Regions from separate parts of the Microbacterium petrolearium genome, predicted to be linked through region 1. Evidence: riboswitches for the same ligand, from Rfam matches in the RefSeq annotation. Region 1 holds a riboswitch; the other holds the start of a gene.

Region 1 (3,877 bases):
GCAAGGGCACCGGCTACTACGACGGTCACTGGGCCGCCGGGGCCGCCGGGCACGTCGAACGGGGCGAGTCGGTGCTCGAGGCGGCCGCGCGCGAGGCGCTCGAGGAGTTGGGCGTGACGCTGGATCCCGCCGATCTGCAGTTCCTCACCGTCGAGCACCGCACGGGCGACGGCGCCGCCGTGGATGAGCGCGTCGACTTCTTCTTCGCCTGCGACCGCTGGAGCGGCGACCCGACGCTGCAGGAGGACAAGGCCGCCGACCTGCGCTGGTTCCCGCTCGCCGCGCTGCCCGATCCCGTCGTCCCGCACGAGCGGATCGTGCTGGATCGACTGCGCACCGGATCCCTCGACCCGGTGACGCCCGTCGGCTTCTGACCCGCCCGCGGGCCGGGCGGGGCGCTCAGCCGAGCGGCTTGAGCTCGAGCTCGGCGCGCGTCGCCCCGGCGGCGACCGACGCGAAGGCCGTGTAGCCGTCGGCCTCGGCGCGCGCGAGCAGGCCCTTGAGGTTCTTCGTGCGCCGCTCGAGGCGCACGCGCGACCCCTCGGCGACGAGCGCCGCCTTGAGGGCGACGAGCTCGGCGACCGGCACGTCCCTGTCGTGCACGAGCACGACGGCGGGGGCGGCATCCGGGTCGGCGAGCGAGACGAGGTCGACGATCCGCTCGAACCCGATCGAGAAGCCGACCGCCGGAACGTCCTGGCCGAGGAAACGGCCGATCATGCCGTCGTAACGGCCGCCGCCGCCGAGCGAGTACGTCACCGACGGGTGGGCGAGCTCGAAGATCGTGCCCGTGTAGTAGCCCATGCCGCGGACGAGGAACGGATCGAACACGAGGGGAGGCACTCCCCCGCGCGCGGCCGCGACGGCCTCGCCGATGCCCACGAGGTGCGCGATCACCTCGTCCGGCACGCCCTCGGGCAGGGCGGCGCGGATCGCGTCCTGGCCGAATGCGGCCTGCGCGCCGGGCGCGCGGCCGAGGAACACCTCGAACGCGTCGACGGCCTCGGTCGTCGCGCCGCGCTCGCGCAGCTCGGCGGTGACGCCGGCGGGGCCGATCTTGTCGAGCTTGTCGATCGTGATGAGCACGCCGGGGCGCTCCTCCGCGGCGAAGCCGAAGACGTCGAGCATGGCGTCGAGCGCGCGGCGGTCGTTGATCCGCACCGTCGCGCCCTCCAGCCGGAGCGCGTCGAGCGTGTCGAGCGAGGCGACGATGAGCTCGGCCTCGGCGCGCGCGGTGTCGTCGCCGATGATGTCGATGTCGCACTGCAGGAACTGGCGGTAGCGGCCCTTCTGCGGCCGCTCGGCGCGCCACACCGGGGCGATCTGGATCGAGCGGAACACGCTCGGCAGCTCCGCGCGGTTCGTCGCGTAGAACCGGGCCAGCGGCACCGTGAGGTCGTACCGCAGGCCGAGGTCGGTCAGTGCGGCAGGGTCGTCGGCCGCCGCCCGGATGGCGTCGCCGTCGAGCCCGCGGCGCAGGATGTTGAACGCGAGCTTCTCGTTGTCGCCGCCGATCCCGGCGTGCAGGCGCCCGTACTCCTCGACGACGGGCGTCTCGATCTCGTCGAACCCGTGCGCACCGTAGCGCTCGCGGATGACGGCGAGCACGCGCTCGCGACGGGCCTTGTCGGCGGGGAGGAAGTCGCGCATCCCGCGCGGCGCATTCACGGAAGCCATAGCCCGACCATTCTCTCAGGTGACGCACCGAGCCCGATGCCGCGCCGCGGAGCGCTGCTAGGGTCGATCCCGACACGGGGTGCCCCGACCGGGGCTGAGATCACACCCGCCGAACCTGCTCTCGTCAGCACGAGCGAAGGGATGTCATGATGACGCTGCCGTCCGCCTCGGAGGTGTCGAGGCACCTCCGGACCGTCCGATCCACCGCGCCGCTGGTCCACTGCATCACGAACACCGTGGTGCAGAACTTCACGGCCAACGCGCTCCTCTCCGTCGGGGCCTCCCCCGCGATGGTCGACATCGTCGGCGAGGCCGGCCCGTTCGCCGGCGTGGCGAGCGGCCTGCTCGTCAACCTCGGCACGCCGAGCCCCGAGCAGCGCGCCGCCGCCGTGGAGGCCACCGAGGCGGCGGCCGACGCCGCGACCCCGTGGGTGCTCGATCCCGTCGCCGTCGGCGCGCTCCCGGTGCGCACGCCCCTCGCGCGGCGCCTCGCCGAGGCCGGTCCGCGCGTCATCCGCGGCAACCCCTCCGAGATCGCCGCGCTCGCGGGCGGCGGCCAGGGCGGGCGCGGAACCGACAGCGCGGTGGGCGTGGACGAGGTGCTGCCGGACGCCCGTTCGCTCGCGGCGCGCACCGGGGCGGTCGTCGCCGTGTCGGGAGCCGTGGACGCGATCATCGGCGGATCGAGCATCACGCGTGTCGCCACCGGCACGCCCCTTCTCACGCGGATCACCGGGGGCGGCTGCGCGCTCGGCGCCGTCATCACGGCCTTCGTCGGCGCGTGCCGCGACGATGATCCCGCGACCGTGACGACCTCGGCGGTCGCGGTCTACACGATCGCGGCCGAGCGCGCCGCACGCGCGGCGGCCGGGCCCGGATCGTTCGCCGTGTCGCTGCTCGACGAGCTCGCGGCGCTCGACGACGACGCGATCGCGCGCGCCCTCGACGCCGCGGCCGCGGAGGGCGCGGCACGATGAGCGCCGACCTGTCGCTCTACCTCGTCACGGACGGCGCGCACGCGGCCGCCGCGGGGCACACCGTCCCGGACGTCGTCGCGCGGGCCGTGGCCGGGGGCGTCACGACCGTGCAGGTCCGCGAGAAGCACGCGGGCGCCCGCGACGTCCTCGAGCTCGTGCGGGCGGTCGCCGATCGCCTGCGCGCCGCTCCGCACGTGACGCTGCTCGTGAACGATCGCGTCGACGTCGCCATCGCCGCCCGCGACGCCGGGGCGCGCGTGGACGGCGTGCACGTGGGCCAGTCGGATCTGCCTGCGGCGGCCGCGCGCGCGATGCTCCGCGCCGCCGGCTTCGCGCGGCCCGTCGTCGGCGTCAGCGCGGCGACGCCCGAGCAGCTCGCCGCGGCCGAGCGCGACGGAGCCGACTACGTGGGCATCGGCGCGGTGCATCCGACGGCGACCAAGTCCGACGCGCCCGCCGCCGTCGGCCACGAGGGCTTCGGGCCGCTCGCCTCCGCCACCGCGCTGCCGGCCGTCGCGATCGGGGGCGTCACCGCGGCCGACGCCGCACCGCTGCGGGCGGCCGGGGCGGCGGGGATCGCGGTGGTCTCGGCCGTCTGCGCCGCGCCCGACCCCGAGGCGGCCGCCCGCGCGCTGCGCGGCGCCTTCGCGGGGGTGGACGCATGATCCCCCGCGTCCTCAGTATCGCGGGCACGGATCCGACCGGCGGCGCGGGGATCCAGGCCGATCTGAAGAGCATCGCGGCGCACGGCGGGTACGGCATGGCCGCCGTGACGTCGCTCGTCGCGCAGAACACGCACGGCGTGCGCTCGGTGCACACGCCGCCACCGTCGTTCCTCGCCGAGCAGCTTGACGCCGTGAGCGACGATGTCGAGATCGACGCGGTGAAGATCGGCATGCTCGGCGACGCGGCGACCGTGCGCATCGTGCGGGAGTGGCTCGAGCGGGTGCGGCCGCCCCGCGTGGTGCTCGACCCGGTCATGGTCGCCACCTCCGGCGACCGGCTGCTGGCCGCCGAGGCCGAGGAGGCGCTGCGCGAGCTGCTGCCGCTCGCCGATGTCGTCACCCCGAACGCCCCGGAGCTGGGCGTCCTCGTGGGCCGGCCCGCCGCCCGCGACACCGACGGGCTCCTCGACCAGGCGCGGCTGCTCGCGGAATCCTCCGGCACGCTGGTCGTCGCCAAGGGCGGGCACGTCCCGGGTCCGCTCGTCGTGGACGCCCTCG
Region 2 (3,877 bases), on a different contig from region 1:
ATGCCCTCGAGCATCTGGTACTGCGTCAGCGAGCCGTCGACGGGCACGTCCAGCGAGGACTGGCCCGCCCACAGGTAGTTGTCGAGGTAGTCGCGGTAGTCGCTCCACGTGAAGCCGTAGGAAGGGCCCTCCTCACCGGGGGCGAGCGGCTGCTTCTCGAGGATCATGAGCACCGACACGAGCTTGGTGATGCTCGCGATCGGAAGCGAGGCGCTCGAATCGGCGGCGGCACGGTCGAGCAGGCCCACCGGCGCGACGGCCGCGGAGCCCGCGGCGGGCCAGTCCACCGTGAGCGGTGCGGCGGGCGCGACGGCGACCTGCTGGGCCGTCACCGTCGGGGCCACGGCATCGAGGGGCCAGAGCACGCACGTGGCGACGTACCCGGCCGCGAGCACGCCGGCCGTCGCGACGGGCGCGAGCGCCGAGAGCGTGCGGCTCCGGCGCGGTGGCAGCAGGTCGGGTCCGGTCACGGCCCGGTGCGGCGCGGTCGAGAACGCCGCGGTCGACGACCGCACGGCCACGGCCTCGGGGTCGACCCACGCGAGGGCGCGGGGAGCGTGAGCGGGTGCGGGCCCATCGCCCGGCACGGGCAGGGGCTCGCCCTCGGCGGCGTACCGCAGCGGCGGCACGTCCGGACCCGTCGGCGCGGGGACCAGCGCGGTGAGGTCATCGGCGCGCGGCGCGGCCACGGGCTCGGGGACGGACGGCGACTCGGGGGAGGATGCCGGCTCGGGAGCGTCCGACGGATCCAGGACCGCGGTCCGCGGCTGCCCCGCCGGTGACGCGGGTTCGGCCGGGCCAGGTGCCACGCCGCCGGCCGTCGCGGGCGCGGCGAACGCCGCCTCGCGGAGCGGGGCGGGGGCGGGGGTGGCGGGCGGCGCGGCGGAGGCGCGCTTGCCGAACAGACCCCGCCTCGCGCCGGGAGCGGGCTCCTCGGCGGGCGGCGCGAGCACCGGCGGTGCGGCGACGGGCGGCGCGCTCTCGCGCGCGCGAAGCTCGCGCTGGCGCGCTTCGCGCATCGCCCGCCGGGACAGGTGCGACGGCCGCGAATCGAGGGGACCGGGCTCGGGGGAGAGCTCCGCGGCCGACGTCGCCCGGGGCAGATCGTCGGGGGTCACGGTCCTACGGTACCGCGGCTGCGGCGCGTCCCCTGCAACGGCGCTGAAGGTGCCGGCTGCGCCCGGGCACCCGGTCGGTCGAGCCCCGCGGCCGCTCGCACCCCTGCGGGGGATCTACACTGGTCGCACACATCACACGGGAGTCCGGCGAGCCGGGCTGAGAGGAAGCGATCCGCGCTTCGACCGTCGAACCTGATCCGGATCATGCCGGCGCAGGGAGGAGAAAGTATGAACACGTCCACGTCCGTGCCCGAGACCGCCTCGGGCGCACCGTCCCGCCGCTTCACCTGGCGGGTCGTCGACATCGTCGTCGCCAGCGTCATCGGCGTCGCCTGTTCCGTGATCTTCCTGATCTGGAACGTCGGCTACGAGTTGCCGGGCGACCTCATCGGCGCGCTGCTGCCCGGTCTGGGCGGCCTGCTGGCCGGCCCGTGGCTGATCGCCGGCGTGATCGGCGGCCTCGTCATCCGCAAGCCCGGCGCGGCGCTGTACACCGAGCTGCTCGCGGCGGTCATCTCGGCGCTCGTCGGCAACCAGTGGGGCCCGCTCACCATCGTGTCCGGCCTCGTGCAGGGCCTCGGCGCCGAGCTGATCTTCGCCGTCTTCCTCTACGCCTCGTTCCGCCTCCCCGTCGCGCTCCTCGCGGGCGCGGGTGCCGGCCTCGGAGGCGGCATCAACGACCGCATCAGCTGGTACCCCGGCGCGGACGCGCTGTTCACGACCGTCTACATCGCGTCCACGACGGTCTCGGGCCTCGTCATCGCCGGCCTCGGCGGCTGGGCGATCGTGCGGGGGCTCGCCGCGACCGGTGCGCTGAACCGCTTCGCCGCCGGCCGCGCGGCCGGGAAGCGCGTCTGAGCGCGCCGACGCCCGGCCCGATGCCCGCCTCCTCGACGGTGCCCGCCGCCGTCGAGGCGGCGGGCTGGGGCTGGCGGTACGCGACGCGGCTGCGCTGGGCCGCGCGTCGGCTCGATCTGCGCATCGCGCCGGGCGAGCGCGTGCTGCTGCTCGGGGCGAGCGGATCGGGCAAGTCCACGCTGCTGCACGCGCTCGCGGGCGTGCTGGGCGGCGACGACGAGGGCGAACAGGAGGGCTTCCTGCGCGTGGAAGGGCGCGAGCCCGCGTCCGCCCGCGGGCGGGTGGGGCTCGTGCAGCAGGATCCCGACGCGCAGGCCGTGCTCGCGCGCGTGGGCGACGACGTCGCGTTCGGCTGCGAGAACCTCGGGGTGCCGCGCGACGAGATCTGGTCGCGCGTGCGGAGCGCCCTCGAGCTCGTCGGGCTCGACGTGCCGCTGGACCGCTCGACGTCCGCCCTGTCGGGCGGGCAGAAGCAGCGGCTCGCGCTGGCCGGGGCGCTCGCGATGCGGCCGGGCCTGCTGCTGCTCGACGAGCCCACCGCCAATCTCGACCCCGCGGGCGTCGCCGAGGTGCGCGACGCCGTCGGGCGCGTGCTCGACCGCACGGGCGCGACCCTCGTCGTCGTGGAGCACCGCGTCGACGTGTGGCTGCCGGTCGTCGACCGCATCGTGGTGCTCGGGGCGGACGACGACGAGCCGGGCGTGATCGCCGACGGCCCGCCGGCCGAGGTCCTCGGGGCGCGCGGCGCGCAGCTCACCGCGCGCGGTGTCTGGGTGCCCGGCATCCCGCCCCGGCATCCCGCTCCCCCCGCATCCGCCCCGGGCGAGGTGCTCGTCGCCGGTCGGGCGCTCGAGGTCGCCCGCGTGCGCGGCCGCGCCGTGGCGGGCCCCCTCGACGTCGACGTGCGCGCGGGCGAGGTGCTCGGCATCATCGGCCCCAACGGTGCGGGCAAGTCGACGCTCGGTCGCACGCTCGCGGGCCTCCTGCCGCCCGCGGACGGCGAGGTGCGCGCGGCCGCCGGGGTGGCCCGCGACGCCGGGCCGGCGCCCATCCGCTGGACGTCGCGCCAGCTGCTCACCCGCATCGGCACGGTGCTGCAGTCGCCGGAGCACCAGCTGCTCGCCACGACGGTGCGCCGGGAGCTGGAGGTCGGGCCGCGGGCGCTCGGCCTGCCCGAGGCCGAGATCGCCGCGCGCGTGGGCGAGCTGCTCGAGCGCCTGCGGTTGTCGGCGTTCGCCGAGGCCAACCCCCACACGCTCTCCGGGGGCGAGAAGCGGCGTCTCACGGTCGCGGCGATGCTCGCGACCCGCCCGCGCGTGATGGTGCTCGACGAGCCGACGTTCGGGCAGGACGCGCGCACGTGGGCCGAGCTGGTCGCGATCATCGCCGCGCTGCGCGACGGCGCCGGCGACGATCCGGGCGCGGGCATCGTCGCGGTCACGCACGACGCCGACGTGCTCCAGGCCCTCCACGCGCGCCGCCTCGCGCTCACGGGAGCGCGCCGATGATGATGCCGGCGCCGCCGCGGGCCAGGGGCCCGATCGCGGGGGCGAATCCCGCCGCCAAGCTCGCCGCCGCGCTCGTCATCGCGTTCCCGCTCGTCTTCACGATCGACTGGGTCTCGGCCGCCGTGGCGCTCGCGCTCGAGATCCCGCTGCTTCTCGCGGCCGGTCTGACGAGCCGGCAGTTCTGGATGCGCACGCTGCCGGTGTGGATCGCCGCGCCGCTCGCCGGGGTCACGATCGCGCTGTACGGCCAGGCCGACGGCGCCGTGCACGTGGAGTGGCTGTTCGTGCGGATCACCGACGGCTCGCTCGCGCTCGCCGTCGCCACCGTCTTCCGCGTGCTCGCGATCGCGCTGCCCGGCATCGCGCTGTTCGCGACCGTGGATCCCACCGACC

What was found. A riboswitch is a leader RNA that binds a small molecule or an ion and turns the genes downstream of it on or off. The one in region 1 is predicted to bind thiamine pyrophosphate.
Region 2: another riboswitch for thiamine pyrophosphate. It lies ahead of ACYVJ0_RS04185 (ECF transporter S component); the one in region 1 lies ahead of thiM (hydroxyethylthiazole kinase).

Annotation. Positions count from the first base shown of each region.
Region 1 is NZ_BAAGRQ010000015.1:46,461-50,337, forward strand. Features, by position in the region: gene ACYVJ0_RS11490 (NUDIX domain-containing protein) at 1-374, shown strand, start outside; gene hisS (histidine--tRNA ligase) at 400-1,677, opposite strand; TPP riboswitch at 1,743-1,836, shown strand; gene thiM (hydroxyethylthiazole kinase) at 1,827-2,654, shown strand; gene thiE (thiamine phosphate synthase) at 2,651-3,319, shown strand; gene thiD (bifunctional hydroxymethylpyrimidine kinase/phosphomethylpyrimidine kinase) at 3,316-3,877, shown strand, end outside.
Region 2 is NZ_BAAGRQ010000003.1:183,775-187,651, forward strand. Features, by position in the region: gene ACYVJ0_RS04180 (D-alanyl-D-alanine carboxypeptidase family protein) at 1-1,118, opposite strand, end outside; TPP riboswitch at 1,245-1,355, shown strand; gene ACYVJ0_RS04185 (ECF transporter S component) at 1,347-1,976, shown strand; gene ACYVJ0_RS04190 (ABC transporter ATP-binding protein) at 1,997-3,484, shown strand; gene ACYVJ0_RS04195 (energy-coupling factor transporter transmembrane component T family protein) at 3,481-3,877, shown strand, end outside.